Regions from separate parts of the Patulibacter sp. NPDC049589 genome, predicted to be linked through region 2. Evidence: riboswitches for the same ligand, from Rfam matches in the RefSeq annotation. Region 2 holds a riboswitch; each other region holds the start of a gene.
What was found. Region 2 has a riboswitch for cyclic di-AMP ahead of AB0L40_RS05830 (NlpC/P60 family protein). Riboswitches for the same ligand answer to the same signal wherever they lie in the genome.
Positions count from the first base shown of each region.

Region 1 (9,961 bases), on a different contig from region 2:
ACGGGCATGCCGAGCGTCATGAACGCGTAGATCGATGCTGCGTCGGCCATCGGGACGCGCAGGCATCCGTGGCTGGCGCTGTAGCCGGCAGGAACCGACGGATAGCCGTGCACGGCATAGCCGCGGATGAAGTACGAGGACTTGAACATCCCCAGCGCGTTGGTGCCGGGGTCCTTGCGGTAGACCCGGAACGACCCACGGATCGTTGGAGTCGAGGGTTTGCCAGGGGAGGTATGGAAGATGCGCAGCGGCTTGCCACCGTCGACCTCGATCAACACGCGCCGGTCGACGTCGACCTCGATATGGCGTCCGTGCGTCGGGAACTTCACCGCGATGCGGCCCTTGCCGGCGCGCAGAGTGCGGAACACTCCGGGGGTCGCGGCGGTACTTGCCTGGAGCCCCGAAACTTTTCGCAGCGCGAGGACGGCGCGTTGCGTCCGGGCGTCATAGACGCCTTCCCTGCCGACGACGTAGGCGTTGCGGGTCAGCATCTGCTGAAGGACTCGCGTGCCAAGTCCGCGGGCCCCTGGGCGTAGCGTGGTCGGAACCTGCGAGACGATCGTTGTCGGGGCGGCCGTCGCCGCGACCGGTTGGCCGTCGGGAATCTCAGCCCGAACGACGACCCGGGCGGCGCGGCGCAAACGATCGGGGATCGGAAGGCGCGCGATGCCGCGAGCGCTGTCGCCTGCGACTTGCAGCGGTACTGATTCAGTAACCCGGCGAGCACCGGCGGTGAAGCTCACCCGGACGGTGGTGCCGGCGACGTATTGAGGGGTAACGGCGAGCACCGTCCATCTGTCGCCCTGAAGGACGGGAGTGCCCGCGGGCTTCTCGACGACAATCTGCAGACTGCTGGTGATGGGCGCCGCCGCGGTCTGGCCCGAGGCGGTCGGGGCGAGGAATGCAGATGCAAACGCGACGCCCGCCGCAGCGGCCGTGCAGCGGGCGGTGAGGTGGCGAATCGGCATAGGCGAACGCTACCGCATCCCCGACACGTTGTAGGACTTGGGGTGCCGTGGCGCTAAATCCGCTTCGCACCGACGAAGTGAGAGCCCCAATAGCTGTCGAAGATGGGGTGCTCCATGACTCCACGGCTGCTGGTTGCGGAGATCACGGTCGTCGGGCCGGTGGCGATCCCGACGTCCGAGGCGCCGGGTCCGGCGGTGTTGAAGAAGACGAGGTCGCCGGCGCGGATGTTGCCCTTCGACACCGTGCTGCCTTCGCCGTACTGCGCGAAGCTCGTGCGCGGCAGCGACACTCCGGCTTGCTTGAACGCCCACTGGACCAGGCCGGAGCAGTCGAAGGAGGACGGCCCGGTCGCTCCGTAGGAGTACGGCGCGCCGGTCTTGGAGCGCGCTGCGGAGATCGCTCCGCCGCCCCCGTTGCTGGAGCTGCTCGCGGTGGACGATGCGGCGCTGGGCGCGCTGTCGTTGTCGGGGGTGCCGGGCGAGGCGCGGATGCCGAGGCTGCTCAGGGTCGCGGGGCCGGGGACGCCGTCGACCTGCAGCCCGTGCTCGCGCTGGTAGTCGCGAACGGCGCTGCGTGTCTGGGGGCCCCACTCGCCGTCGACAGCGATCCCGAGCTTGCCCTGGATCGCACGGACGGTCGCCGTGGAGAGGCCGGGGTCAGCGGCGTCACTGGTGCTCGCCCGGGAGCTGGCCTTGGTGGTCGCCGATGCCTTCTTCGCGGCGCTCCCTAGTCCGAGCTTCGCGGCGGTCTGCGCTCCGACGACGCCGTCGATCGCCAGACCGTTTGAGCGTTGGAAGGCGCGGACGGCTTTGTGGGTCTGGGTGCCGAACTCGCCGTCGGCGGTGATGCCCAGGGCGCGCTGCAGGGCGGCGACGCGGGAGCCGCTGTCGCCGCGTTTGAGGACGGAGTCGGTGACGGGTGCGGCCTGCGCGGTGCCGGCGGTGACGGCCTCGGTGGCGGGAACGGCGAGCGTCACGCCGACGAGTGCCATCGCGAGCTTTGATCGCGCGCCCTGCTTGACCCCGACCTTGCGTGCGGCTGCGGTCTCGCGGCGCAGGCGGGAGCGGACGGTGGAGCGCTCCCAGAACTCGAGCTCGCCGAGGTCGCGGTGCCCGGGTCGAGGGGCCCGGAAGGCGTAGGACTCGTCGGGGATCCCGATGCGCCACAACTCCGTGGTTGTCGTCTTCGTGCCGGTCGTCGGTGCCATCTCGGTCTTCTCCTGATTCGTTCCGGTTGCCCGTCTGCGGACGGGCTGCGTGGACGTCGTCATCCCCCCGGCGCCTGGGGCCCTGTGGAGCCCCGGCGGGTGGGGTGGGTGCTGGTCGCTCAGCCTGCGGGGGCGAGGCGGCGAGCGCCGACGTAGTGGCTGCCCCAGTAGTCGTCGAAGGTCTCGTGCTCGAGGACACCGCGGCTGCTGGTGGCGGAGACGACGGTGGTCGGGCCCGTGGCGATTCCGACGTCGGAGGCCCCGGGGCCGGCGGTGTCGAAGAAGACGAGGTCTCCCGGCTGGATCGCGTCGCGCTCGACGGGCTCGCCCATGGTGAACTGGTCGAAGCTGTAGTGCGGCAGCGTCACGCCCGCCTGGGCGTAGGCCCACATCGTCAGGCCGGAGCAATCAAAGCCGCCGGGGCCGTCGCCGCCGTACTCGTACGGGGTGCCGGCCTGGCTCATCGCGGCCTGGACGGCCTGCGCGGCGGCGGGCCCGGGAGCAGCCGTCTGTGGTGCAGCATCAGATCGGAGCTTCGCCTCGATCGCGGCAGCGAACTTGAGCTCCATCGCATGAAGGGTCTGCAGGTTCGGGCGGCCGGTGGGAACGAGCTGCTTGGTGCGCTGGTACCGCTTCAGGGCGGTGCGGGTTCCCGTTCCGAGCGCGCCGTCCGGGCGGACCTTGACGCGGCGTTGCACGCTCTTGGTCTGTGAGCGCGTGAGCTTTACCGTCTTGACCGTGAGGTCCGGGTCCGGTGACGCAGGAGGCGCCGGGGCGGGCGCTGCGGTAGCGGCCGGCGGTGCAGCCGGCGTTCCGCCGCTGGGGCTCTGCGCCATGGCGCTGGCCGGCAGGGCCCCGAGGGTGATGCTGGCGGCCAAGACGATGCCGCGGGTGAACTGCTTCACAGGCGCTCTCTTTCGATGGCCTACGGGGTTAGCTGACGGGCTGGCGCAGAAAGACAGCGCCTCCACAAACGCGTGGATTAGCCCCAAAACCACTTGGGTCCCCCGTTCGCTCGAAACCGTTCGAGCGACTCGGCGTCCGCAAGATAACACCCCAGGACGCCCCGCGCATCAGCCTCCGACGATTCGTAGGAGTAAACGGCCCTCGGTCGTCGATGGATGGGCGCATCCACCGAGCCTTGCGCCAGCTCGCCGCCCCGCTGCGACACCGCGTGGAAGTCCGACAGTCCATCGATTCAGGCTCATGGCGCTAGCCCATCCGGGTAGCACGGCGGCGAGGCGCGGAACCGGTCTGAACGCCGGGACGAGCGCCGTCTCCACCCCTCCCCATGACAGGAGCCCTTATGTCCAACGCCCAGCAGATGCTCGAAACCCACCCGCAGGCCTTCGCCGTCGACGGCGCGGCGATCGCTCGCTGCGTCGATGCGTGCTTGGAGTGCGCGCAGACGTGCACCGCATGCGCCGATGCGTGCCTCGGCGAGGAGATGGCCGCCGAGTTGGCCAAGTGCATCCGGCTCAATCAGGACTGCGCCGACGTGTGCACGGCGGCCGGGCGGGTCGCCGGTCGCCAGACGGCGTACGACGCGAACGTCTCCGTGGCGATCCTGCAGGCGTGCGCGGCAGCCTGCCGCGCCTGCGGCGACGAGTGCGAGCGCCACGCCCAGATGCACGCACACTGCCGCATCTGCGCGGCATCGTGCCGGGCGTGCGAGCAGGCCTGCAACGACTTGGCGGCCGCGATCGCCTGAGCCGCAGCTGAGGCGCTCCGCGCGGCCGCCCGGTGGTCAGCCGTCGCAGGCGTGCGGGACGGGCGCGCCGTTTGCCTGCTGCTGGCCGGCGGCGATGACACTGGGCACCGAGGCCGTCAGACCGAGCAGCAGGACGACGCCCAGTGCTGCGGTGGTGTTCAGGGCGCTGCGGCGCAGCGCTCCGGGTGTCCGGTGGCCGCTGAGCAGTTCGTCGACGCGGTCGCGGACGTCGCGGCCTCCACCCAGCGGCGCGACGGCCGGGTTCTGCGAGATCGTCGCTTTGCAGATCGCGCTCGCGAGGGCGAAGCGGTCGTGCTGGCGGGCGAGCGCCCAAGCGTCGGCGTCACGTTCGAGATGGAAGCGCAGCTGCGAAACCGCATGCTTCGTTCCCGGAATGAAACGCGCCAATGCGCGGCACGCCTCGGCGTAGAGGACGACGAAGCGGTGGCGCCTGCGGATGTGGCCGTGCTCGTGATCGATTCCGGCGGCGAGCTCCTCGTCGTCCAGCTGCGTCAGGGCGCCGGCGGACACCACGAGTCGCGGATTGCTGAACCCGGCGGCCGCGACGAACACGTCGGGGCCGCCGACGATCACGCTGTCGGCCGGTCCGCGTCCGACGGCGTCGCGGGTGATCAGTCGTCGGATCGACCGGGCGGCGCGGACGAGCCCGAAGGTCAGCGAGATCGCCGACGCTGCCAGCAGGAAGATCGGGAAGATCGCCACGGCGTCGCCGACGCGGTGGCCGGCCACGCCGAGGTGGGTGGTGGCGATCGGGATGATCGTGTGCCAGCACCAGTGGGTCATCGCGTCAAAGAGCGCGGTCGCCGGCAGGAAGAGGACGAGGTAGAGCGCGACGAAGACGCTGGTCAGCGCCCGCAGGCCCAGCGCGACGCCCCAGAGCGTGGCGGCGGTCGCCGGCGCCACGCGTCGCAGCGGCACGACGTGCGGCAGCAGCACCGCGACGACGACCAGGAGTGCCAGGAGAATGATCACCGCCTGCGGGCCTCACGTGCGGCGGTGGCCTGGCGGGCCTGCTCCTGCAGAGCGGAGAGCTCGTCGGTGTCGATGGTGCCGATCAGCTGCGCCAGCGCGGCCTGCCGGGCCTCGAGCGACGCTCCTGCGAGGGTGCGCTCGATGGAGCGCGACAGGTACTGCCCTTCGGTCACCTTCGCGGTGTAGATGAACGTCTTGCCGCGCCGCTCCCGCGAGAGGAGACCACGATCGACGAGACGGTTGAGCACGGTCTGCACCGTGCTGTAGGCGCTGCGGTGCCGGGCCGGTAGTCCGGCGCGGACGTGCTCGACGGTCCCTTCGCCGTTGTGCCACAGGACGATCATGATCTGCTCTTGCAGCTCGCCCTGAATGGCGCCGTCGGTCATCGGACGAGTATGGCACCCCAAGTCCTACGGATCGTGGGAGATCGCTGCGGGCCTATCGGGTGGGCTTCTTCGCCCAGGCCAGGCCGCCCTCGTGGTCGAGCACCTCGACGCCGACGTCGACGAATCCGGCGCGCCTGAGCTCGTCGGCCCACCACTCCGCTCGCGCGGGGTGCTCCCAGCGGCCGCTGGCGACCCGTCCGGCGTTCTTCAGCAGTCGCACGACTCCCGGCACGCCCTTGCGGAGCATCGCGCGGACCTTCTGCGTCACGACCTCGCGGTCCCGGGCGTCACCGAGGCCCAGGCCGAACATCATGTCGCCGAAGACGAGGCGGCCGCCGGGTCGCAGGACGCGCCAGGCCTCGAGCATCGCGAGGTGCTTGCCGGCGTCGTTGAGGTGGTGGAAGCAGTAGTTGGAGACGACGAGGTCCACCGCGTCGTCGACGAGCGGCAGGCTGACGGCGGAGGACACAACGGCTTGGAGATTCTCCAGACCGGCGCTGGAGGCCTTCGCGCGGAGGTAGTCGGTCATGCCGGCGGAGAGGTCGACCGCCCAGACGTGCTCGACCTGGTCGGCAAGCGGAAGGGCCAAAAGGCCCGTGCCCGAGCCGACGTCGACGGCTCGGTGATGGCTTTCGGGCTGCGCGAGCTCGAGGATCCGTTCGCGCAGCGAGAGGAACCCGGGACAGCGGGCGACGGCCTCGCCGTCGATGACGTGTCGATCCCAGTTCTTGGTCATGGTGCTCATGGCTGCAACTCCGACAGCTTGTAGGGCTTGGACCGGGGAGCGTAGCGAAGTCCGACGGTCTGTAGGATTTGATGGGTGCCGTCCCCACCCCCGCGTGCAGCTCGTCCGGCGCCCGCACATCACCCGCTGCTGATCCCGGGCGTCGTCCTGCTGGTCGTGCTGTGCCTCGCGGTGCTGGCGTGGGCGGCCTCGATGCCCAACGACGCCGAGCCGGCCCGCAGCACGGCCGTCACGACGACCACCGCGGAGGAGCCGGCGGTCGTGCGGGTCCTGGCGGGCAGGCGGGAGCTCGGGGCGTTCTCTGTCGCGCGCTACAGCGCCGACGGCCGACTGGACCGGTCCGCACTGCGCGCAGCGGTCCTTGACCGCATCCCGGCTGCCGAGCGCGTGCGTGCTGGGCAAGCGACAGTGACGTTTGACCTGGATCGGGACGCGGGCGCCCGTTCGGCGGTGAGCGCCGCGACGCTCGGCGGCGGTGCGGTGCAGGTCCCCCGCCGAGCGGTGGCCTCGACGATCGCTGCCCCGATCCTCAAGCAGCGCCTGCGCAACAACTGCGAGACCGCGGCGCTGTCGATCCTCATGCGTACCGTCGGCACCACGCGGGACCAGCTCACCCTGCAGCGTCAACTCCCGCGGTCGGGGCCGCTTGATCCGACCGGCAGCGGTGCGGGCATGCGATGGGGCAACCCGGACCGCGGATACGTCGGCCGGGCCGATGGTGGCGGTGTCGCCGGCGGGTTCGGTGTCTATCCTGGCCCGGTCGCTGCGCTGGCGCGTCGCAACAGGGTGCCGTTGGAGAACCTGACGGGCAAGACCGTCGACGCGCTGTACCAGCGGTTGCGTACCGGGCATGCGGTGCTTGCCTGGATCGGGCTCGGCGACGGACCGTACGGCCGCTGGACCTCGCCGGAGGGCAAGGTGATCAAGGTGAACTACAACGAGCACACCGTGGTGCTGCATGGCATCACCCGTGACGGGACGATCTCGGTGTCCAACCCGCTGCAGGGCACCGCGGAGCGATGGACGTCACAGCAATTCGAGGCGATGTGGCGGCTGCTTGGCGGCCGTGCGCTGGCAACGACCGGCGGAATCCAGGGATGAGTCGCTGGATGATCCTGGCCGTTGGCCCTCACGGGCGGCAGCGACGATCAGCGCCACGCCGCGGCCCCTGGCACGAGATCCGGGTGCAGGCTACTCTCCCTGGCGCATTCTTCAGCGTCGCAGAAGCCTCGGCGGGTACCCTACCCCTGATGGGTATGCCGTTCGCGACCTCCTGCGGCCGCGCGCCGCGGCGCGCGGCGTGTCACGGTGTCGACGTGGTCTCTGGAGAGATGGCTCGGTGAGCGCTCTGCGCATCCGGGCGCTGCTGCAGCGCTCGCGCCGCCGCCTGCTCATCGCGCTGGTGGTACTAGGGCTCGGCGGCTCGATCGCCGTCCACCACGCCATGCCCGAGGGCATGTCGATGGAGGGCATGCACTCCGACCACGTCGCAGCGATGTGCCTGGGCATCATCGCCGCCGGGACCGCGATCGCCGTGGTCTACGCCGGCGTTCGTCGCCGGCGTCGCCGGCGCACCCATGTCGGGGCCCCGCCGATCCTCCGGCTCGCGGACGCCCTGACGCATCACCCACCGGTCATCCGCGCTCGAGCGGGACCACCCGTTGCGCTGTTCCTACATCTCGAGGTCTTTCGACGGTGATCCGGACGTGCGCAAGCCGCACGTCCTGACCGCGCCTTCCCTTGCAGGCGCACCACCATCGATCCCGACCGTAGGACCTACACCCATGAAGCACCTCAACACCCGAGCGGGCGTCCTGGCGCTCGCGCTCACCGGCGCGCTGGCCGTGGCCGGCTGCGGCTCCGACGACTCCGGCACCTCCGCCGACGGCGGCCACGACATGAGCAGCATGTCGAAGTCGACCACCACCACCGCCGCGACCGCGGCGGACGTCGACAAGGCGTTCGTGTCGCAGATGATCCCCCACCACGAGATGGCCGTGGAGATGGCCGGCTACGCCCCCGCCCAGGGCGAGCGGTCGCAGATCCGCGAGCTCGGCAAGTCGATCATCGCCGGACAGGCGCCGGAGATCACGCAGATGAAGGCGATCGCCAAGCGCCTGAATGTGACGCCCGCGGCGATGCCGATGGACGGCGAGTCGATGGGCCATGGCTCGATGACCGCCGCCGCGAAGACCCTCGGTCTCTCCATGGACGACATGGGCATGTCGATGAAGATGGGGGCACTGAAGGACGCCAAGCCGTTTGACCGGGCGTTCATCGACGAGATGATCCCCCACCACCAGGGCGCCATCCGCATGGCCCGCGCCGAGCTGGCAAAGGGCAACGACCCGGAGCTCAAGAAGATCGCCACCGCGATCGTCGCCGCGCAGAAGAAGGAGATCGCGCAGATGAACTCCTGGCGCGAGCAGTGGTACGGCAGCCCGTCGCCCGCCGGCGGCGTTCCCGCCGCCTGATCCGACCGCTTCGGGGTCGACAGCTGTCGGCCCCGAAACCCGGGGCGCCCTGTGGCGTCCCTTCGCAGCACCCCCGCAGCGATTTGGCGTCGTGCACGTCAACCCGCTGCCTCAGTCCTTCCGGCCCTTCGGGGTCGCGCATCCCGGATGACGCGATGAATCAACACACGTTCGTCTTCGCAGACGTACACGGCACCAAGGTCCAAACCGACGACCTGGCAAGACATCTGCGCCAGGCCCTCACGATCCACGGCGGGGAGTACGTCGACACGATCAGCGACGCCGTGGTGCTGCGCATGGCTCGCGCAACCGACGCAGTCACCGTCAGCCTCGACGCCATCGACGCGTTCACGCGCCACGGCCACCCGGCTGTGCGCGTCGGACTGGACACGGGATCAGCGGTGCTCGACGCCGGACGTTGGTCCGGCCCAGCAGCCCTGACCGCTGCTCGGGTGGCCGACCACGCGAAGCGCGGCCAGGTGCTCTGCACCTCCAGTACCCGTCAAGCCACCGACCGCGGCCAGATCGACTTCATCGGAATCGGCCAGCACCTCCTACGGGAGACCAGCGCGCCGATCAGCCTCTACCGCGCGCAACGCGTCACCGACGTCGGCCCCTCACAGCGCCTCGACGTCGACCCGATCTGCCACATCGCCGTCGACGCAACCCAAGCCGTGCGAATCGAGGGCGACCCAAAATCGCCGGCCTTTTGCTCCCAGGCATGCGCCGATACCTGGACCGCACGGCACGAAAGTGCATCGCGTGCCCCTCGAGGTCGGGAGTAGACCGTGCTGGCCATCATCACGGTCGGAATCCCGCCCGAGATCCACCTGGGCCCCTTGACCATCGCGTGGCACGGCCTGACTATCGCGCTGGGAATCATCGTCGGAGGGTGGGCCGCGTCGTACTGGCTCCGTGAACGCGGCCTCCCGACCGATCCGGTGACGACCCTCGGTGCGCTGCTGACCGTCGGCGCACTGGTCGGCTCACGCGTCTTCTACCTCGCCGAGCACGACCCCGCCGGGATCATCAACCCGGCGACCTTGCTGAGTACCCGAGGATTCACGTTCGACGGCGGACTAATCCTTGCCACCGCGCTGGTTGCTGGCTACGTCTACCGCACCAAGATCAGCGCCCGCTACCTCGACGCGATCGCGGCAGCGCTTCCCCTGGGAATCGCGATCGGTCGCATCGGAGACGTCATCAACGGCGAGCACTACGGGGACCGCAGCACCTTCTTTCTCGCCGTCCGCAACTCCCACCCCGACGCACTCACGCCCGACCCGCGCTTCGCCTACCAAAGCGGGGGGCTCTACGAGGTCCTTCTCGCGCTCCTGATCCTCGCTGTCGTCTGGCCGCTGCGCCATCGCTTCCGCGAGCCGCTCCGGCTGGCGTGGCTCGTTCTCGGGCTCTTCGCGATCGGTCGCTTCTTCGAATTCTTCCTCCGCGGCGACAGCCCGGACCTCGCGCTCGGGT
Region 1 is NZ_JBFAPC010000017.1:11,113-21,073, reverse strand. Features, by position in the region: gene AB0L40_RS05150 (L,D-transpeptidase) at 1-968, opposite strand, end outside; gene AB0L40_RS05145 (peptidoglycan-binding protein) at 1,022-2,176, opposite strand; gene AB0L40_RS05140 (NlpC/P60 family protein) at 2,296-3,081, opposite strand; cyclic di-AMP (ydaO/yuaA leader) riboswitch at 3,084-3,226, opposite strand; gene AB0L40_RS05135 (four-helix bundle copper-binding protein) at 3,483-3,887, shown strand; gene AB0L40_RS05130 (M56 family metallopeptidase) at 3,924-4,880, opposite strand; gene AB0L40_RS05125 (BlaI/MecI/CopY family transcriptional regulator) at 4,877-5,266, opposite strand; gene AB0L40_RS05120 (methyltransferase domain-containing protein) at 5,319-6,011, opposite strand; gene AB0L40_RS05115 (C39 family peptidase) at 6,087-7,112, shown strand; gene AB0L40_RS05110 (hypothetical protein) at 7,351-7,710, shown strand; gene AB0L40_RS05105 (DUF305 domain-containing protein) at 7,796-8,485, shown strand; gene AB0L40_RS05100 (hypothetical protein) at 8,641-9,270, shown strand; gene AB0L40_RS05095 (prolipoprotein diacylglyceryl transferase family protein) at 9,274-9,961, shown strand, end outside.
Region 1: another riboswitch for cyclic di-AMP. It lies ahead of AB0L40_RS05140 (NlpC/P60 family protein); the one in region 2 lies ahead of AB0L40_RS05830 (NlpC/P60 family protein).

Region 2 (9,961 bases):
CGAGTGCGAGTGGTCCGCGCTGACGATCACGAGCGTGTCGGGGTGCGCGGCCTGGTAGTCCAGGACCTTGCCGATCGCCTTGTCGAACTCGAGCGTCTCGCCGATCTGCTCGCACGGGTTGGCGCTGTGGTCGCGCTTGTCGATCGAGGCGCCCTCGATCTGCAGGAAGAAGCCCTTGTCGCCCTTGGCCTTGTCGAGCAGGTCGATCGCCTTGGACGCCATCTCGTTGAGCGCGGGCTCCTCGGGACGGACGCTCTCGCGGTAGCCGGCCTTGCAGGCCATCGGGTTGCCGTCGAGCGCCGGGCGCTTGGCCGCGGCCTTCGGCAGGAAGTTGCCGCCGCTGTCCGCGGCGGACCACTCGCTCACCATGTTGGCGGGGTCGCTGTTGACCTCGCTCGCGTGGAACAGGCCCAGGACCGGCTTGTCGCCCGGCTTGGTGCCGAGGTCCGTGACGGCGTTCAGCTGCGCCTTCGTCGTCAGATACTGGAAGCCGTCCTCGATGGCCTTGTCGACGACCGTCTTCGTGCCCGTCGGGGCGAGGGTCTGGAGGTACCGCGCGCGGCCGGCGCCGAGCGTGATGTCCGGACGCAGCGCCTCCTGCTGCTCGGCGACGGAGCCGAGGGCGCCGGCGTTCGTCGAGCCGTCGGCCTTGATCTTGGCCTCCGTCGTGCAGGTCGTGCGGGCGTCGGCGGGACCCTGGCAGCCGCGCTGGCTGATGTGCGCCGTCGGGCCGGCGGGCGTCGCGTCGGTGACCTCGGCGGTCGTGACGTTGCCGGTCCACTTGCCGAGCTTCTTGGCCGCCTCGATGGTGGTCTCGAAGTTCTCGCCGGGCGTCGCGCGGTTGGCGCTGTTGCCCTGGCCGAGGCGGTTGATCTGCGTCTTGTGGCCCGTCGACCACGCGGTGGCCGTCGACGCGGAGTCCGGCGCGAAGTTCTCCTTGCCGGCCGTGGCGACGTCGTCCAGCGGGGTCAGGTCGTACGTGGTCGCGACGCCGCGAAACGGCAGGCGGTCCATGTTCAGGGGCTTGTCGACGCCCTGGTAGTAGCGGGCGATCGAGACCTCCGACTCGCCCATCCCGTCACCGATCAGGAGGATGACGTTCTTCGGCGTGGCCGGGTTGATCTTCGCGGCGAGTGACGCCGAGCGGTCGACCGTGGCGTCGCCGGTGACGGCGAGGGCGGTCGCGCCACCGGCGGCGACCACGACGGTCGCGGCGGCCGCCGCGATGAGCGGGCGGCGCACGCGGCCTGGGATGCGGGGGTTGGACATCGAGTCGTTCCTTGGTTGTCGGGGTGAGGGAAAGGAGGTGGTGGTCCCCGGCGCGCGGTGGGTCGCGGGCCAGAGCAGTCCTCGAGCCGAGCCGGACCGGGACCCGACCGCGGACCGCTTCGCGAGCCGGTTCGACCGCCGCGTCTGGACCGGTCCACGAGCCCGATCGGGATCACGAACCGACGGGTCGACGGGCCGATCCGGGCCACGAACCGCTCGTCCCACGAGCCGGCCGAGGCCACGATCCGGGCCGGTCCACGATCCGCCCAGGGCCGCCTCCTCGTCGGAGGACGCGCCGCAGGTGGCGGATCGCGCCGGGCGCGAACCGCTCCGACCCTGCCCCGGGTCCGGCCTCGGCCGCACTCGGGACCCGATCGCCGCACCGGCCGACGACCGTCTCGGGCGACCGGCCCGGGGGAGTCGTCGAGCGGCGCGCCGGAGCGGTCCGTCAGCCCGCGAGCGCGGGCGGGGCTCTGCCGGCGAGACGCAGCGCGGGGAGCAGCCGGGCGGGGACGACGTCACCGGTCCACGCGACGACGAAGCGCTCGAGAACCCGCGGCCCGCGGGGCGCCACGGGGAGCCGGCGACGGGCCGTCACTGCGGCGCGGACGACGCGCGTCCCGACGACGAGGGCCATGCCGGCGCCCAGGACGAGGGCGGCCGGCAGGACGACGCAGAGGACGTGCCCGCCGAGGTCGGCGACGCACGCGCCGTGCTCGACGTGCAGGCCGAGCGCGAGCGTCTCGTGGGCGACCAGCGCCACGACGAGGCCGGCGGTGAGGACGGCGGCGAGGCGGATCCCGCCTCGGCTCGGGACGTCCTGGCCGCGCGCGATGCGCAGGCCCATGAACGCCGCGAGCGCGAGACCGCCGAGGCCGGCGACGGCTTCGCCGCCGGCGAGGCCGGGGCCGGTCGCGGCGCCGTCGACGACCCCGGCGGCCACCCCGTCCAGGAGCTCCGCGACGAGGGTCGCCGCCACGAGCAGCAGGGCGATCGCCGCGCGGCGGAGCCGGTCGCCCGCGGGGCGGATGAGGTCCAGGGGGCCCACGGCCCTCGACGATGGCAGGCGTCGGCGGCCCGGAGGTGAACGGACGGAGAACCTCGGGGGGCGCGGGCGTCAGGCGACCCGCGCCACGCCCTTCAGGGCCTGGTCGAGGTCCTTGAGCGCCCGGCGGCCGTACTTGCGGCGGTAGGTCGCGCGCTCGCTCGCGACCTGCTGCGTCTGCCCGAGCGCGAAGCGGTGGGCGATCCGGACGGCGCGGACGGCCTCGATCAGCTTCTTGGCGTCTCGGTCGTGCGCGTACCGCCGGACGCGGCCGTTCAGCCGCTGGATCTCACGGAGGTGGTCGGCGCGGGTCGTGGCGTCCACCCAGCCCTTCCCCGGGATCAGCCGCGACCAGGTGAAGTACGGCGTGTAGAAGACGTAGGCCCAGTCCAGGCCCTCGAACGCGGGGTCGGCGATGCGGAGCCGGCCGGGGGCGTCCGTCCGGTCGCCGCCCGCCGACCCGCCGTTGGTGGCGTCGTGATGCCAGGTCCCGGCGGCGTCACGCCACCAGCCGACGTCGATCACGCAGCAGTGCGCCCCGCCCGTGAACAGCCCGATCGCGACCTCCGGGATCCCGTCGGCGTCCTGGTCGGTCACGACGAGGCCGTCCTTGCCCATCGCGAGATCGCCGGTGAACGCAGCCCGCAGCGGCAGGCAGTGATAGCTGTCCGCGGTGGCGTCGCAGAAGTCGCCGGCGTCCTGCTCCGGGTAGAGCAGCGCGTCGACGTCCCCGCCCGGGCGCCGGACGACGATCTGCGTCAGGCGGTCCTGCCCCTTCGCGGGACCGTGCTCCTCGACCGTCCATCCCGACGGCGTGGCGACCGTCACGCGGGCGGGTCCGACGGGCGCGGTCGGCAGCGGGGCGGCGCCGGCGGGTCCCGCCCCGGCGGCACCGGCGACGAGCGCCAGGGCCAGGGCGCCGAGCGCGCGGCGCACCCGGGTCGATGGGCGGTCGGCGCTGCGCGAGCTCGGCATCCCGCCATCATGCCTGCGCCGGGAGTCGCCGGCCGGTCGGGGACGCGAAGATCGGGGACGACCCGGGCCCGTCGTCGACCGGCCGTCCAGGGGGCCGGCACCCAGCCCGGCCGCGTTCGGCCGACCCGCGCGGCATCGCCGTGGTGGACGGACGGTACGTCGTCCGCTCGACGCCCGGGGACGCCGTAGAGGTCCCGGCCCGGAGCGACCGCCGAGCGTCCATACTCAGGCCATGTCAGCTCCGTGGTCCGGCGCGTCCGGTGGTCCCTCCCGCGCCCGCCGCCCACGGCCGGCCGGAGTGGCGTTCGTCGCTGCCGCCGCCGTCGCTGCCGCCCTCGCCACCGCCCCGGGCGCCACGGCCGCGACGTCCTGTCCGGACGCCGACCTCCCGGTCGCCCTCTCGTCGCCCGACCGCGCGGTCGCCGCTGTCGGCTGCCTCGTCAACCACGAGCGGGAGTCCGTCGGCCTCCAGCCCGTCGCCCTCGACGCCCGTGCCCGTCAGGCGGCGCAGGGCCACGCTGACGACATGGCCGCCCGGAACTACTTCGACCACACCGCGCCCGTACCGGCGCCGAACGGCACGACGGTCGCCGAGCGCCTGACCGCCACCGGATACTCGTGGTCGTCGGTGGGCGAGAACATCGCGCGCGGCCAGCTGACGCCGCGCCTCGTGATGCAGGCCTGGCTCGGCAGCGAGATCCACTGCACGAACCTCATGGCGCCGAAGTTCACGGACGCCGGCTTCGGGGTCTCGACCGCCGGCGCCGGCCCCTACTGGGTCCAGGTCTTCGCTCGCCCCCTGGGGACGCCCGAGCCCCACGGTCCCGCGATCACGTGCCCGAAGCTCCCGGCCATCCCGGCGCCCTCGGGTGCAGGGACGGGGACGGGCACGGGAACCGGCACCGGAGCGGGGACCAGCACCGGCACGGGCACCACGACCGGGGCGGGCGCGGGGGCCAAGAAGGCGAAGGCCACGGCCAAGCGCACCCGTCGCCGGCTGACCGTGACGCTGACGCTCCCCGCCGGGTCCGGCAAGGCGACGGTCGTCCTGCGGATCACGCAACGCAAGCAGGCGCGCCGGACCGTCCGCTTCCGCCTGACGCGCGGCAAGGTCCACCGCCTGCGCGTCACGCTGGCGAAGGCCGCGAACGGCCGCGTCGCGGTCACGGCCGGGTCCGCCTCGCTGGCGGCGCGCTTCCGCTGATCGTCACGCGTGCCGCCTGACGCGCTCCCGCCGCGCTCGCCCGCGGCACGCGCCTCGCCGCGTCGCTTGCCGAGGACCACGCTCGCACTCCAGCCGCCCGCGCCGGCACCGAGGAGTGACCCCGCGGGTGGCCCGACCGATGTGCCCGAACGGCCACCGGCGCCCTCCGCCATCGGTCCGCACGCGGAGCCATCGGCGACGTGCTTCCCGGGCTGGGGTCGATCTCCCGGTCATGCGCACGCGCGTCGTCACCGCGTCCTCCATCGGGCTCGCCGTCGTGGCGTTGTCGCTCGGCGCCGCGCCGGGAGCGTCCGCCGCCACCGCGTGCGCGGACATCGACGCGACCCCGGCGGCGATCGGCATCGATCGCGCCGCCGCCGCGGTCTCGTGCCTGGTCGACCACGAGCGGACCGCCGCCGGCCTCACGACCCTCGCCATCGACCCGCGGGTCCGCAGCGCCGCGCAGCTCTTCGCGGTGGACATGGTGACCCGGCGCTTCTTCTCCCACGACTCGCCGGACGGCACCGACCCCGGCGACCGCATCAAGGCCGCGGGCTTCGCCTGGTCCGCCTACGGGGAGAACATCGCATCGGGCCAGCGCACCGCCCGCGAGGTGATGAGCGCGTGGCTGGCCAGCGAGGGCCACTGCGAGAACCTCATGACGCCGTACTTCACGGTCGCGGGGTACGGGATCGCGACGGCGTCCGACGGCCCGTACTGGGTCCAGGACTTCAGCCGTCCACTCGCCGCCGGCGTCGGGGCCGTGACGCTCAAGGCCCCGTCGTGCCCGCGCGCGCCGGCGGCGTTCGGGACCGTCGCCAGCGCGGCGCCCACCACGACCGCGCCGGGAACGCCCGCCACGATGCCGAGCACCGTGACCGCCGCCTCCGTCCGCCGCGTCGGCCGGCGCCTGCGGATCCGGATCGCGCTGCCGGGCGCGAACGCCACCCTGAAGGTCGTCGTCCGCGTCCGCCAGTCGGGCCGGACGATCCGCCGCAGCGTCCTGCGCCGGCCGGCAGGGACGACGCAGAAGCTCACGGTCACGCTGCGCCGCGCGGGCGGCGGCCGGCTCCTCGTGCGGGCGGGCACCGGCGCGACGGTCGGGGTCACCTTCCGCTGATCTCCGGTGGAGGGCGCTACCGCGCGGGGCTAGTGTCGAGCGGTGCCCGAGACCTTCACCGAGGACCCGCTGACCACCGAGCGCTTCGACGAGGCGCTCGTCTACGCGTCGCGCCACCACCGGCGGCAGCTGCGCAAGGGCGGACGGATCCCGTACGTCGCGCATCTGCTCGCGGTCGCGTCGATCGTGCTGGAGATGGAGACCACCGAGGACGAGGCGATCGCCGCCCTCCTCCACGACGTGATCGAGGACGGCGGCGGCATGGCCGCGCACGCCGAGATCGCCGAGCGCTTCGGCCCCGACGTCGCGCGCATCGTGCTCGCCAACTCCGACTCCGTCACCGGCGACGCCGACAAGGCGCCCTGGCACGACCGCAAGCGCGAGTACCTCGAGCGGATCGCCCACGAGCAGCCGGACGAGCTGCGCGTCTCGCTCGCCGACAAGCTCCACAACGCCCGCTCGCTCGTCAGCGACCACCGCCGCGTCGGCGACGAGCTCTGGTCGCGCTTCACCACCGGCAGCGGCGACGACGTGCGCTGGTACTACGGCGGGCTGCTGACGGCGTTCGCGGCGCGGACCGAGGACCTCGGCCCCGGCGGCCGCCGGGCTCTGGACGAGCTGGAGCGCGCGGTGCGGGAGCTCGGCTGAGCCCCGACCGGCGCGCTCGGCGGGGTCGGGGCCGCCCGCGAAGCCGGCCCCACCCCTCGACCCCTACGAGACCCGCTTGGCCCCGACGTAGTTCTGGCTCCAGTAGCCCGACGTGAAGGAGTGCTCCATCACGCCGTGCGACGTCGCCGAGATGACCGTCGACGAGCTCGTCGCGATGCCGACGTGCGAGGCGCCGGCTCCGGCCGTCGAGAAGAACACGAGGTCGCCCGCCTGGACGTTGGCCTTCGAGACGCTCGTGCCCACGCCGTACTGCGCGAAGCTCGTGCGCGGCAGGGAGATGCCGGCCTGCTTGAACGCCCACTGCGTGAGGCCCGAGCAGTCGAACGACGACGGGCCCGTCGCGCCGTAGGAATACGGGACGCCGATCTTCGACTGGGCCGCGGAGATCGCGGCGCCCAGGCCGGTCGACGCGGAGGCCTTCTCGGCCGTGGCGGACCCGGCGGACGAGCCGCTGGACGACCCACCGGCCGTGGCCGTGATGCCCATGCTGGCGAGCGTCGCGGGACCGGGGACGCCGTCGACCTCGAGGCCGTTGCTGCGCTGGTAGTCGCGGACGGCCTTGCGGGTCTGCGGGCCCCACTCGCCGTCGGCGCCGATGCCGAGCTTCGACTGGATCGCCTGGATCGTGGACGAGGACAGGTCCGGGTCGCTCGCCGCGGAGGAGACCGAGCGGCTGGAGGCCTTCGAGCCGGTCGACGCGGACGCCTTCTTGGCGGAGGAGCCGAGCCCGAGCTTCGACGCCGTCAGCGTGCCGACGACGCCGTCGATCGCCAGGCCGTTGGCGCGCTGGAAGGCGCGGACGGCCTTGTGGGTCGCGGTGCCGAACTCGCCGTCGGCGGTGATCCCGAGCGCGCGCTGCAGCGCCGCGACGCGGGCGCCGCTGTCGCCGCGCTTGAGCATCGAGTCGGTGACCGGGGCCGCCTGCGCGGTGCCGGCGGTGACCGCCTCGGTGGCCGGGACCGCGAGCGTGACGCCCACGAGCGCCATCGCCAGCTTTGATCGAGCGCCCTGCTTGACGCCCACCTTCCGCGCCGCGGCGGACTCGCGCCGCAGCTGCGAGCGGACCTTCGACCGCTCCCAGAACTCGTGCTCGGCGAGGTCGCGGTCGCCGGGGCGCGGCGCCTCGAAGGCGTACGACTCCTCGGTGATCCCGATCCGCCACAGCTCGGTGGTCGCGGTGGCCGTGCTCGTCGTCATCGTCGGTGCCATGTGTCCGTGCTCCTGATTCAGCGGCCTACGGGGTGAGCTGACGGGCTCGCGCGGTGCGCTACGCCGAGGACTACGGCGATTCGCCCCAGGGCCGATGACGACCCGGTTGGTTCCCCCGCTCCGGCCGCCACGACGGCGTCCGGACTCGGCCTGGTGATCCATCTTCTACACGAACACGGCGCGGCGCGAGCCGATTCGGTCCCGACGGGGAGGAGTTCAGAAGACGGCGTCGACGGGTACGGTCGACGCCACGGCTGCGTTTCCCCCGCCCCGCCTCCGATGTATCCTCGACGCCGTCGTCGGGCGCCCATCGTCAGCCCCGCAGGACGGTGAGAACGCCCGCCACGAGGGCGATCGACCGGCCCGCGGGCCGCGCCGCGCGACCCTCGTCGCCGCCGTCTCCGCCGTCGCCGGACTGGGCGCGACGACGCTCCCGGCGACCGCCTACGCCGCGTGCCGCGGAGCCCACAGGTCCGTCGCGTCGCCGGGCACGTCGCACGCCGGGGCCGCCGTCCGCTGCCTGGTCAACCGGCAGCGCGCCGCCCACGGCCTGCGGCAGCTGGGCTTCAGCAGCCGGGCCGCCCGAGCGGCACAGCGCCACACCGACGACATGATCCGCCGGCACGACTTCTCGCACGTCTCTCCGGGCGGGTCGACGATCGCCGATCGCGCCAACGCGGCCGGGATGCACTGGCGCCGCGTCGGCGAGACCATCGCCGCCGGCCAGCGCACCCCCGCCGCGGTCGTCACCGCGTGGATGAACAGCCCCGACCACCGCGCGAACATCCTGAAGCCGAGCTTCCGGGTCCTCGGCGTCGGGGCGTCCCGCCGCGGTACGGGCGGCTACGGCGGCACGACCCGGACGCAGGTCTTCTCGACGCCGAAGGGCTGAGGCCCCTCGCGCACGGCGGTTCGCCGGCGCGCCCCGGGGGTAGACGCGCCGCGTGTCCACCCCCGGTCCCGCGTCCCCCGGCCGCCTCCACGCCCCGACCGTCGGGAGCCCCGGTTCATGAGCGACCTCGTGCTGGTCACGGGCGCGTCGGGGTTCATCGGCTCGCAGCTGATCGAGCGGCTCGCGGGGCCGGAGGTGCGCCTGCGCGCCCTGGTCCGCGACGCGAGCCGGCTGCACCCGCCGGACGGCGTCGAGCTGGACGTCGTCGAGGCCGACCTGTCCGACGCGGAGTCGCTCGTCCCGGCGCTGCACGGCGTCGACGTCGCGTACTACCTCGTGCACTCGATGGGCGGCTCCGGCGACCTCGAGCAGCAGGACCGCGAGGCCGCCGAGAACTACCTTCGCGCCGCCCGCGCGGCCGGGGTCCGGCGGACGGTCTACCTCGGCGCCGTCGGCTTCGATCCCGAAGGCGGGTCCTCCGACCACCTGCGCAGCCGCCACGAGGTCGAGGAGCTCCTGGCCGACGGCACGCCCGAGGTCGTGGTCGTCCGCGCGTCGATGGTCGTCGGCGTCGGCAGCGGTTCGTTCAAGACGCTCGTGCAGATGGTCGACCGCCTGCCCGTCCTCGCGACGGCCCCGTGGCGCGAGGCGCGCTCGCAGCCGATCGCGGTCGACGACGTCCTCGACTGCCTGGCCGCCGCGCGGACGGCGCCCCCGGGCCGCTACGAGATCGCCGGCGCGGACGAGCTCTCGGTCGAGGAGCTGATGCGGGAGATCGCCCGCCAGCTCGACAAGCCGTACCGGGCGCTCTCGGTGCCGATCAGCGTGCCGAAGCTCGAGGGCCTCGTCGCCTCCGCGGTCGCGGACGAGGACCGCGCGCTGATCACCGCGCTGCTCGAGGGCCTGGGCGACGACCTCGTCGTGGACCGCAACGACGCGGAGCCCGTGTTCGGCGTGACGCCGCTCGGGTTCTCCGAGGCCGCGGCCCGCGCGATCCCGCGGATCGTGGCGGCCGACGACTGACGCCGAGACGCACCCGGGTGCGACGAAGAACGGCGCGCGCTCGACGGTGGCCGGACCGCCGCGTCCCGGGGCGGACCACCGGGTAGCGATCCGGCGTGCCCGCCCCCGCCGCCATCCTCGACATCGACGGCACGCTCGTCGACACCAACTACCAGCACGCGCTGGCGTGGAACGAGGCGTTCGTGCAGCACGGCTTCGTGCTGCCGATCTGGCGGATCCACCGGTCGATCGGGATGGGCGGCGACCAGCTCGTGGCGAAGCTGATCGGCGAAGACGCGGACGCCGAGCACGGCGACGACATCCGGGCCGCGGAGGGCGCGCTCTACCTCGGGTCGATCGCGTCGGTCCACCCGTTCGACCGCGCCCGGGAACTCGTCGAGCGGCTGTCGTCCGGCGACCGGCGTTGCGTGCTGGCGAGCTCCGCGAAGGCGAAGGAGGTCGACCACTACCTCGACCTGCTCGACGCCCGCGAGCTCGTCGACGGGTGGACGACGTCCAGCGACGTCGAGCACACGAAGCCCGAGCCCGACCTCGTGAAGGCCGCCCTGGAGAAGC
Region 2 is NZ_JBFAPC010000020.1:292-10,252, reverse strand. Features, by position in the region: gene AB0L40_RS05860 (alkaline phosphatase) at 1-1,269, opposite strand, end outside; gene AB0L40_RS05855 (hypothetical protein) at 1,718-2,317, opposite strand; gene AB0L40_RS05850 (hypothetical protein) at 2,387-3,289, opposite strand; gene AB0L40_RS05845 (CAP domain-containing protein) at 3,522-4,493, shown strand; gene AB0L40_RS05840 (CAP domain-containing protein) at 4,726-5,613, shown strand; gene AB0L40_RS05835 (HD domain-containing protein) at 5,656-6,261, shown strand; gene AB0L40_RS05830 (NlpC/P60 family protein) at 6,325-7,491, opposite strand; cyclic di-AMP (ydaO/yuaA leader) riboswitch at 7,499-7,652, opposite strand; gene AB0L40_RS05825 (CAP domain-containing protein) at 7,652-8,383, shown strand; gene AB0L40_RS05820 (NAD(P)H-binding protein) at 8,501-9,406, shown strand; gene AB0L40_RS05815 (HAD family hydrolase) at 9,502-9,961, shown strand, end outside.

Region 3 (9,961 bases), on a different contig from region 2:
TCGCTACCGCAGCGCGGTCGTGCGGGCGGACACGCCCGACGTCGCCTTCTGCGCCTTGGCGCCCGAGACCGTCGAGGTGACGGTCACGCGCGTCCGGCTGGTCAGGCGGCGCGTGCTCGACGCGACGACCGTCACCCGGCCGGTGCCCGTCCGGGTGATCGTCCGGCGGCTGCCCGCGACGCGGACGCTCGCGCGCACCGCGGCCTTCTTCGTCGTGCTCGTGGTGGCCGAGCGCACCGTGCAGGAGACCGCGCGGCGGTTGCGGACGAGCTTGCAGGAGACGGTCAGGCGCGGGGTCGAACCCTTGTCGCCCTTCGCACCCTTGTCGCCCTTGGATCCCTTGTCGCCCTTCGCACCCGGTGCGCCGGTCGCGCCGGTGGCCCCGGGCCCGCCGGTCGCGCCCGTGTCACCGTGGGCGCCGTCCTGGCCGTTCGTGCCGCTCTGCCCCGCCGCACCGGTCTGGCCCGTCGGACCCGTCGCGCCGGTGTCGCCCTTGGGACCGGCCGCCCCGTCCTCGCCCGGCGTGCCGGGAGGGCCCGCCGGGAGCCCGACGCTCGTGGCCTGCAGGGCGACCGTCTGGTCGCCGTCGGCGGCGTTCGTGCCGAACGTCAGCGTCGCCTTCGACGTGGCGTTCTCCCGCGACGGCGCGAACCGCACCAGGACGCGGCAGCTGCCGCCCGCCGGGACCTCGGTGCCCTCGCAGGCGTCCGAGGACACGAGGAAGTCGCCCGTGGACGCCTCGTCGAACGCGGTCAGCGTCACGGAGCCCACCTTCAGCGGCTGGTCGCCGGCGTTCTGCACCGTCACCCACTGCCCCGTGCTGATCGTGCCGACCGGCTGCGCCGTGAAGACGGGCGTGCTCGCGACGAAGCGCGGGCCCGGGCCGCTGTAGGGCGTCACCTGGATCGTCTTCGTCGTCGTGACCGGGGCCAGCGACGCGTCGTCGGTGTAGGCGCGCATCGACTGGTTGGTGACCGAGACCTGGACGGCGCCGGCGTGCAGGCCGGTGAGCTGCCGCGTCTCGGGGTCGAGGATCGCGGTCTTGCCGGCCTTGCGGGCGGCGTCGATCGCGGCCTGGCCGGAGCCGATCGCCAGTCCCGCGTCACCGCCCCAGTGCACGGACATCGGGTAGGCCAGCGGGACGACCCGCGTGCCGGTGCTGACGCCGGAGGGCTGGACGATGCTGCCCGACAGCGGCGCCGAGGTGCTGACCTCGAGCGACTCGGGCGTGTTGAGGGTGATCGACTGCGCGAACGCGTTGACGTCGGCGGTCAGCCACGGCTGGCCGGCGTCGTCGTCCGGGTCCACCGTCCAGCGGAGGAAGCCGGTGAAGCCACCGCGGTCCGGCGTGCCGTACGGATCCTTGCCCGAGGACGGCAGCACCGTGTACGGCACGCCCTCCAGCCGGTGCACGTCGGCGATCTGCGCGTGCGAGCCGACCATCGAGACGCCCTTGCCGCTGTCCTTGCGGAAGTCGGAGAGGAGCTTCTCGATCAGCGCGACCTCGGTCCGGTCGCCGAGCTGGCTGGACTTCGTCTCCGCCGGGTCGTCGACGGGGTGGTGGGCGAAGACCATGACGTTCTTGACGCCGTCGTCGCCGCGGGCCTCGGCCAGCGCCTGCTGGAGCATCGGCAGCTGGTCGAACCTCGAGCTGCGGAGGTTGCCGTAGGCCGAGTCGAGGATCACGAACCGCGTCCCCTTGTGGTCGAACGTGCCGTACGGCTGGCCGAACTCGGCCTCGAACGGCGCGGTCGTCGCCTGGACGTTCCCGAGCCCGTAGGACTCGTGGTTGCCCGGCAGGTAGTAGCAGGGGGTCGTGGTGTCGTCGGGCGCGGGCGTGTCGTCACGGCCGATCGTGGACGTCAGCGGGATCAGCCGGCAGCCGCCCTCCTCGAGGGTCTGGCGGGCGAGCGTCATGTCCTGCGGCAGGCCGCGGTCGGTGATGTCGCCGTTGAGGACGATCAGGTCCGGCTTGGTGGCGCGGATCCGCTCGAGGGCGGCGACGCCGACCTTCGTCAGCTCCGGCGAGTCGGCCGTGAACTGGACGTCCGACAGGGTCGCGAAGGACCAGTCGTTCGCGTCCGTCGGGATGCGCCCGTCGGGGGAGAACAGCGGGTCGGCCCTCAGGGGCTCGGTCGGCGGGATCTCGACCTCGCTCGGCACGTCGGCCTGGATCGAGCGGACGGTGTAGTTGCCCGTCGCCTGGTTGGCGGTGTTCGTCTCGATGCCCTGGAACGAGTTGAAGCGCAGCGGGAACGTGACGCCGGCGGGGACCGTGAAGTTCAGGTCCTGCTCGGTGCCCTTCCCGTTCATCGCGAGGTTCGTCACGGGATCGGTCTGCGCATAGAGCCCGTAGCTCTTGCCCGTGGCGTCGAAGAGGCCCATGTACGCGAGCGACGCGCTGTGGCTCGACGTCACCTTCAGGCGGATCGTCAGCGGCTGGCCCGGGATCGGGATCTGTCGCGCGGCGACGCTCGAGGCGGTGAAGCCGAAGTTCCGCGACGAGTTGTAGGCGACGTTCAGGCCACCGGGCGTGTCCGTGAAGACCGTCCCGTTGCCGGCGGTGCCGTTGACGGCCCAGCGGCCGGCGGCGGCGCCCCCGTCGTCGAACGAGTAGAGCGTCTTCGTCTCGACGCCGATCGAGATCGGCAGCTTCGCCGTCTGGCCCGCGACCTTCACGGTCAGGACGGTGCCGCCGGACTTCAGCGGCGTGATCTTCAGGCCCGCGCCGTCGGGCGCGATCCGCACGACGTCGTGGTCGTAGTCGAGGTCGAGGTCCTGGGACTCGACCGGGGCGGTGTAGCCCTGGCCGTCGCGGCCGGTGACCGACAGCGACACGGCGCTGGACGCGCCGGCGGCCGAGAATGACAGGCGGCCCGTCGACAGCTCGAGCGTGCGCAGGGCGCGGAGGACCCGCACCTGCTCGTCGGCCTGCGCCCCGTCGGTGCGGCCGCGGACGGTGACGGTCGTGTCGGCCGTGTCGGGGGCGCGGAGCACGCCGCCGTCCACGGACCCGGCGTCGGAGGACCAGCGGACGTCGCCGCGGGCCAGCGGCACGGGCGTGTCGTGGTCGTCGACGGCCTTCGCCGTCAGGGTGCGGTGCAGGCCGGGGAAGACCGTCGCCTCGCGGCTGGAGTCGTCGTCGGTCTTGCCGGCCGGCACGGCGGCGTCCAGGACGAGGTCGTCGACCTGGCCGTCGCCGGGCGTCACGAAGAGCCCGACGCCGTTGGGGTCGGAACGCCCCGTGCCGTCGGAGGGCACGTTGCGGACCGTCGCCGACGTGTCGCCCAGGGCGCGGGCGACCATCGTGGTCGAGCCGCCGCCGTCGAGGTTGACGGCCGTCTGCGCACCGAGGTCGGCCATCATCTGGGCCTCCTTGGTGAGCGTGACGCCGCCGTTGCCGGTGCCGCCGGGGCCGTCGACCGTCTGCATGATCAGCGTGCGGCCCCCGTCCTTGAAGCCGATCGCCGTGCGGGGCGCGATCGCCGTGTCGCCGATGTTCTGCGCGACGCCGCCGGTGACGAGCTGGGTGTCCGCGCCGATCGCGAACTGGAGGTTCTTCGCGGTGTCGGGGTTCAGGCCGTAGGAGAGCTCGACCGGGTCACCGACCGCCAGGGTCTTCAACGCGTCGGCGCCGGTGCCGGCGCCGACCAGCGCCGTCGTGCCGTCGGGCAGCTGGCCGGCCGCGGGGGCGGCGGCCGCCTGGACGACCTTGCCGCCGGAGACGAGGATCTCCGCGACGTTGCCGCCCGTGACCTGGGTCGCGCGGGTGTAGGCGCCCCAGTTCTGGTCGTAGGCGCCGATCGCGTTGGCCCCGACGTTCACCTTGTTCAGGCCGCTCAGCGCGTGGGCCTCGCCGCCGAACGTGGCCTTGCCGTCCAGCGCGAGGGTCAGGAGTTGGGCGATCCCGTCCTTGCCGACGCCGAAGCTCCGGCCACCGTTGCGGTCGCCGGACTTGATGAGCTGCCCGCCGCCGACCTCGAAGCCGAGCGCGGCCCCGGAGTTGCCGATGTCGAAGAAGTCGCCGTTGATCCCGGCGACCGCGCCGGCGGCGTTGACCTGGTCGGTCAGGGGCGAGCCCTTGGCGACCTTGCCGGACGTGAGCAGGTCGGAGCCGACGGCGGCGCCTGCGAGGTCGGCGGTGACGACCTGGCGGTTGACCCAGCCGGTGGTCTCCAGGTACTGCTGGTGGCGCAGGGTGATGCCCGGGCCGAGGGTCTCCGTGTGGTCGACCACCGCGAGGGGGTCGGCGGCGTGGGCCGCTGAGGGCAGGACGACGAGGACCGCGAGCGCGGCCATGGGCACGCGCCACCGACGGGCGCGTGAAGGGCTTCCGGACACCGGAGCTCCTGGGATCGTGGGGACCGCCGCGCGGGGGACCGCGTCGGGCGGGGGATGGAGCACCGCGGTCCGGTCGAGGAGACCGGAGCGGTGCCGACGTCACTCTGCGCTCCGGTACGCCGTCAACGTGTATCCGGCCGGTATCCACTTCGTGAACACGAGTGAACAAGGGGCGACAGGCTCGATCGTGGGCCCTCGGCGTCGCCTCCAGGGAGACGCCGGGCGGTCTCCGGGGCCGATGCGGGCCGCCGGCCAACCGTCAGAGGACGACGTCGGGGATGCCGGCGGACGGCGTCGTGGCCAGGAACGCGGCGGCCATCACGGCGCCCACGGCCCGGAGCGACGGCCGCTCGGCGCCGACGTCGACCTGCCCGAGCGCCCGGCCGAGCAGCAGGTCGATCATCCCGAGCAGCTCCCCGGTCGGGCCGGTGTCCCGCGTCTGGGCCGCGGAGCGGGCGAGCGCGATCGCCTCGGACGGGTCCTGCCCGTGGAACGACAGCTGCGCCGCCACGCAGGCGTAGGACGCGACCCGCTCGAGCTCGAGGGTCCGCGGCCCGATCGCCGCCGCGCCCGGCGCCGGACCGAGGTCGAGCGGGTCCTCGCCCGCGAGCAGGCGCGCGAGCTGCCCGCCGGCGATCTCGCGGAAGACGTCGGTCCCGAGGCCCACCGCGGCCGCGCAGCGCAGGCTCGCGAAGGCCGTGAACTGGCCGGGGCCGTAGGGCATGTCGCTCGCGTAGAGGACGTTGCCCGGCGGGATCGTCGCGTAGAGCTGGAGGATGTCGGCGGGGTGCCACCAGGCGGTGTCGAAGAGGAGGTTCGGCAGCCGGGCGGCCGCCTCGGCGAGCGTGCCGAGATCCGAGACCGCCGCGTGGGCGAGGATCAGCCGCGCGTCCGGGTACCGCTCCGCGAGCCGGACCGCCGCCTCCCCGAGCTGCGGGATGCCGCGCCCGGCGTGGAACAGCACCGGCCCCCGCCGCTCGGCCACCAGGGCGACGACCGCCTCGACGTCGGGGTGGGTCAGCGCGAACGCGTCGCTGCGGGGATGGAGCTTGAAGCCGAGCGCCCCGGCGTCCAGGCAGCGGCGCGCCTCGTCGAGAGCGCCAGGAGACCCCGGCGCGATCCGGGCAAGCGGCAGCAGGCGTCCGCCGGACGCCGCGCACGCGCGCAGGACGACGTCGTTGGCGTCGCGGTAGCCGTCGGGCTCGTGCATCGCGAACGTCAGCGCCCGGCGGTGGCCGGACGCGTCGAGGCCGGCGAGGATCTCGTCGGCGGTCGCCGTCATCCCGTCCGGGTCGTTCTGCCCGATGTGGGTGTGCGCGTCGAACCAGTCGAGGTCCCCGTGCGGCGCCGCGCCCGCGGCGTAGAGGACGTCGATCTCGGAGCCGGCGGGCATGTCGCGAGGCTACTTCGCGGCGTCGTCGAGGTCGATCCGCGGGGCGTTCCAGTCGATCCGGTCCAGCTGCGCCCGCAGCCGCGCGCCGCGCGCGGGATGGACCTGTGCGACCCACGCCACGCGGCCGCGGACGTGGGCCTCGAACGCGGCGCCCAACCCCCGGCGGTCGGCGACCCGGGGCCCGTGGTGCTCGGCCTCGTGCAGCAGCGCCCGCAGCCGGTCGACGTCGCGCCGGGGCACCGACGGGCGCTCGTTGACGACGATCCCGCACAACGACTGCCGGCCCTCGCGGGCCAGCACGCGGGTCTTCGCCGCGTTGACGCGGAAGCCCTCGGCGGCGGCGATCGCGGTGACGGTCGCCTCGAGCTCGTACGCGCGGCGCGCCAGGTGCCGGCCTCCGGACAGCGCCAGGTCGTCGGCGTAGCGCGAGTACGTCAGGCCGAGGGAGCGGGCGAGGCCGTCGAGTCGCCGGTCCAGCCGGAACGCCGCGAGGTTCGCCAGCGCGGGGGAGGTCGGCGCGCCCTGCGGGAGGTGCGGCTCGGCGAGCCGGCGACCGAGGCGGTGGTGCCGCGCGATCGCGGGCGGCTCGGACGGCCGCGGGATCCGGGCCCAGAAGCTGTACGGGACGACGTTGGTCGTCAGGCCGACGATCGCGTGCGCGACGGGCTCGGCGTATCCGGCGGTCCGCAGGATCCCGAACACGCGCCCGGCGGTGACCTGAGCGAAGAAGTCCTCGAGGTCCATCCGGACGAGCACCGGCCGGCCGACGTGGCGGGCCGCGTGGTCCACGACGGAGCGGCCGGCGACGAAGCCGCAGGCGGCGTCGTGCGGCGGGATCGACCCGAGGACCTCGCGCAGGAGGACGCGCTGGGCCGCCTTCAGGCGCGCCTTCGGGCGCTCCAGCACCCGCGGCGGACCGCCGGCCCGCGGGTGCTGCGTGTAGCGGTACCCGCGCAGGCGCTCGTCCGGGACCCCGCGCTCGAGGCCGCGGACGTCGGCGAGCCAGTCCAGCGCGCCCGGGTCGCGCTCGCCGACCAGGCGCCCGAGATCCGCGACCGCCGGCAGCGGGGCGACGGGCCACCGCGCCGCGCCCATCGCCGTCGGGGGCGCGTAGCGGCGCCGCACCCGCGCGTTCGGCGGCCAGGCCCCGCGCGTCGTTGACCCGCGGACCAGGTCGTCGACCTGCTGCGCGAAGGCCCGCGGGGCGTCGCGCGGCGGCTCGCGGTGCAGGAGGAGCACGGCCGTCACGATCCGGCCGGGGAGCTGCGGCCCGAGCGGCCGGACCGCCTGGCCGAGTCGCCGCAGCATCGCGGGCTCCGTCCACGGGCCCGCGAGGAGCGCCGCGGCGGCGGCCTGGGCGAGGTCGCTCGGCGGCGTGCCCGGCGGTGCCGGCGGGCGGGTCATCGGACACCCGCCCCAAGGGCGTGCTCCGACGGACGACGCGACCGCCGGCGGGCGCTGGCGACACTGGCCTGCGTGTGGGCGCCCGCACGCAGGCCGGCCGGCGCGCGGCCGTGACCGACGAGGCCGGCCGCAGCGCACGGTCCCGAGGACGACGACGGCGGCGGGGTCCGACCTCCTCGGTCGTGCGTGCGCATATCTGCGCGGAGCGGCAGCGGCGCGCACGCGATGCGATGTCCGGCCATCACCGGTGCCCCCGGGGGTACCCCGGAGCGGCCCGTGATCCCGGAGGGATCCGCGGTGCCGTCTCGGACCCCGCCGTCGTCCCGCCGAGCGTAGCCCGTGGGGCGGCGGGCCGGGAACGGGTCCCGGCGTCCGCGTCCGCCCGCACACCGCCTCGCGTCGTCCACCACACGCGCCGATCCTCGCAGAGCCGGATCGCGTGCATGCGCGCATCCGCCGAGGAGGAACCGGGACACCCACGCCGACGGGCTTGCTACGGTCTCCCGAGCCGAGTCGCCGGAGTCCCTTTCCGGCGAACGGGGGAACCAATCGACACCGGGGCTCATCCACCTCCCGGGGTGGAAGCGCGATCTTTCCGCGCTCGCCCGTCAGCTAACCCCGTAGGCCGACGAAAGAGAGCCGCACCCCGTGAAACGCTTGACCAGTGGCGTCGCCGTCACGCTGACGCTGATGCTCGCCGGCGCGCCCGCCGCGATGGCGCAGGACCCCGCCCCGACGGGCGGCACCACCGTCAGCCCGACGCCCGGCACGCCAGCCGACGGCTCCGGCACCACGACGCCGGCCGACCCGTCCGACGGCACCACGCCGGCGGCGCCGCCGGCGTCCGCGGTCTCGGCCACGAAGACGGTCAAGCTCACGCGCGCCCAGAACAAGAAGATCCAGAAGCGCGTCCACGTCCGCGCCGACGGCGCCATCGGCGCGAAGACCCGCGTCGCGCTGCGCAAGTACCAGAGCGCGCGCAAGCTCACCAAGACCGGCCGCCCGAACCTCGAGACGATCAAGGCGATGAAGATGCCGTTCGCCACGACGGTCGAGCAGAAGCTCACCGGCACGTCGAACGGGACCACGACACCGGCGGCCGCCGGCGACCTGACCGCCGTGATCGCGGCCGCGCAGTCCGTCATCGGGACGCCCTACGTGAGCGGCGGCAACGACTCGTCGGGCTTCGACTGCTCCGGCCTCGTCGTCTTCGCGTTCAAGAAGGCCGGGATCTCCCTGCCGCGTACGTCGTTCGAGCAGTACGAGGAGGGCACGGCCGTCCAGAAGGCCGACATCCAGCCCGGCGACCTCGTCTTCTTCTCGACCGCCGGCGCCGGCGCGTCGCACGTCGGCATCGCCACGAGCGCCACGACCGCGATCTCCGCGACGACCAAGGGCGTCATGGAGCACCGGATCGACGACGACTACTGGGGCGCGGCGTACGTCGGCGCCCGCCGCGTCAGCGCGACCGCGTCCTCCTCGGGGACGACGACCAGCCGCTGATCCTCCGGGGCGCAGCCGGCGCCCCGCGAGCACGAAGGACCCTGGAGGGCCGCCCGTCGGGCGGCCCTTCGTCGTTCCCGGGGCCGGTCGTGGCCCGGGCGGCCCGGGGCGCAGCGGACCTCCCGGCCCCGTCCGCCTTCCGCCGGAGGGCCGGATCCGGGTGGCGGATCGTCGCCGGGCCCGCTACCCTCGGTAGAAGACGTTGACTGACCAGTCAATCTAGAGCCCCGGAGACGATTTTCGTGAGCACCGAACCGACCAGCGCCGAGTCCCGCAAGTTCGCCGAGGACGCGCGTGAGACCGACTGGAAGCTGCCCTCCTTCGGCAAGGAGCTGTACCTCGGGGACTTCCGCTTCGATCTGATCCACCCGCTGCCGGCGGACGACGCCGAGAAGGCCGCTCGCGGCAAGGTCTTCCTGGAGAAGCTCCGGACGTTCCTGCAGGACGAGGTCGACCACCTCCAGATCGAGCGCGACGCGAAGATCCCGGACGCCGTCATCGACGGCTTCAAGGAGCTCGGCGCCTTCGGCATGAAGGTGCCGCTGAAGTACGGCGGCCTCGGGCTCTCCCAGGTCGACTACAACCGCGCGCTGGCGATGATCGGCACGTGGCACGGCTCCCTCGGCGCCCTGCTCTCCGCCCACCAGTCGATCGGCGTCGCCGAGCCGCTGATGATCGCGGGCAACGAGGAGCAGAAGCAGCAGTGGCTCCCGAAGGTCGCCAAGGACCACATCTCCGCCTTCCTGCTGACGGAGCCCGACGTCGGCTCCGACCCGGCGCGCGTCTCCTGCGCGGCCGTCCCGACCGAGGACGGCACCGGCTACCGCATCACCGGCCGCAAGCTGTGGGCGACCAACGGCGCGATCGCCGACATCGTCGTGATCATGGCGAAGGTCCCCAAGAGCGAGGGCCACAAGGGCGGCGTCTCGGCGTTCGTCCTGGAGTACGACTCCGAGGGCATCACCGTCGAGCACCGCAACCAGTTCATGGGCCTCAAGGGCATCGAGAACTCGCAGACGCTGCTCGAGGACGTCTTCGTCCCCAAGGAGAACCTCATCGGCCAGGAGGGCCAGGGCCTGAAGATCGCCCTGCAGACCCTGAACACCGGCCGCCTCGCGCTGCCCGCCATCTGCGCCGGCACGGCCAAGTGGGCCTCCCGCGTCGCCCGCGAGTTCGGTACCGAGCGCGTCCAGTGGGGCAAGCCGGTCGGCGAGCACGACCCGGTCGCCCAGAAGATCGCCTTCATCAACGCGACGGCGTTCGGCCTCGAGGCCCTCGTCGACGTCACGGCCCGCCTGGCGGACTCCAAGCGCTCCGACA
Region 3 is NZ_JBFAPC010000050.1:15,387-25,347, reverse strand. Features, by position in the region: gene AB0L40_RS11685 (phosphodiester glycosidase family protein) at 4-4,299, opposite strand; gene AB0L40_RS11680 (amidohydrolase family protein) at 4,601-5,734, opposite strand; gene AB0L40_RS11675 (reverse transcriptase family protein) at 5,744-7,138, opposite strand; cyclic di-AMP (ydaO/yuaA leader) riboswitch at 7,635-7,780, shown strand; gene AB0L40_RS11670 (NlpC/P60 family protein) at 7,787-8,641, shown strand; gene AB0L40_RS11665 (acyl-CoA dehydrogenase family protein) at 8,884-9,961, shown strand, end outside.
Region 3: another riboswitch for cyclic di-AMP. It lies ahead of AB0L40_RS11670 (NlpC/P60 family protein); the one in region 2 lies ahead of AB0L40_RS05830 (NlpC/P60 family protein).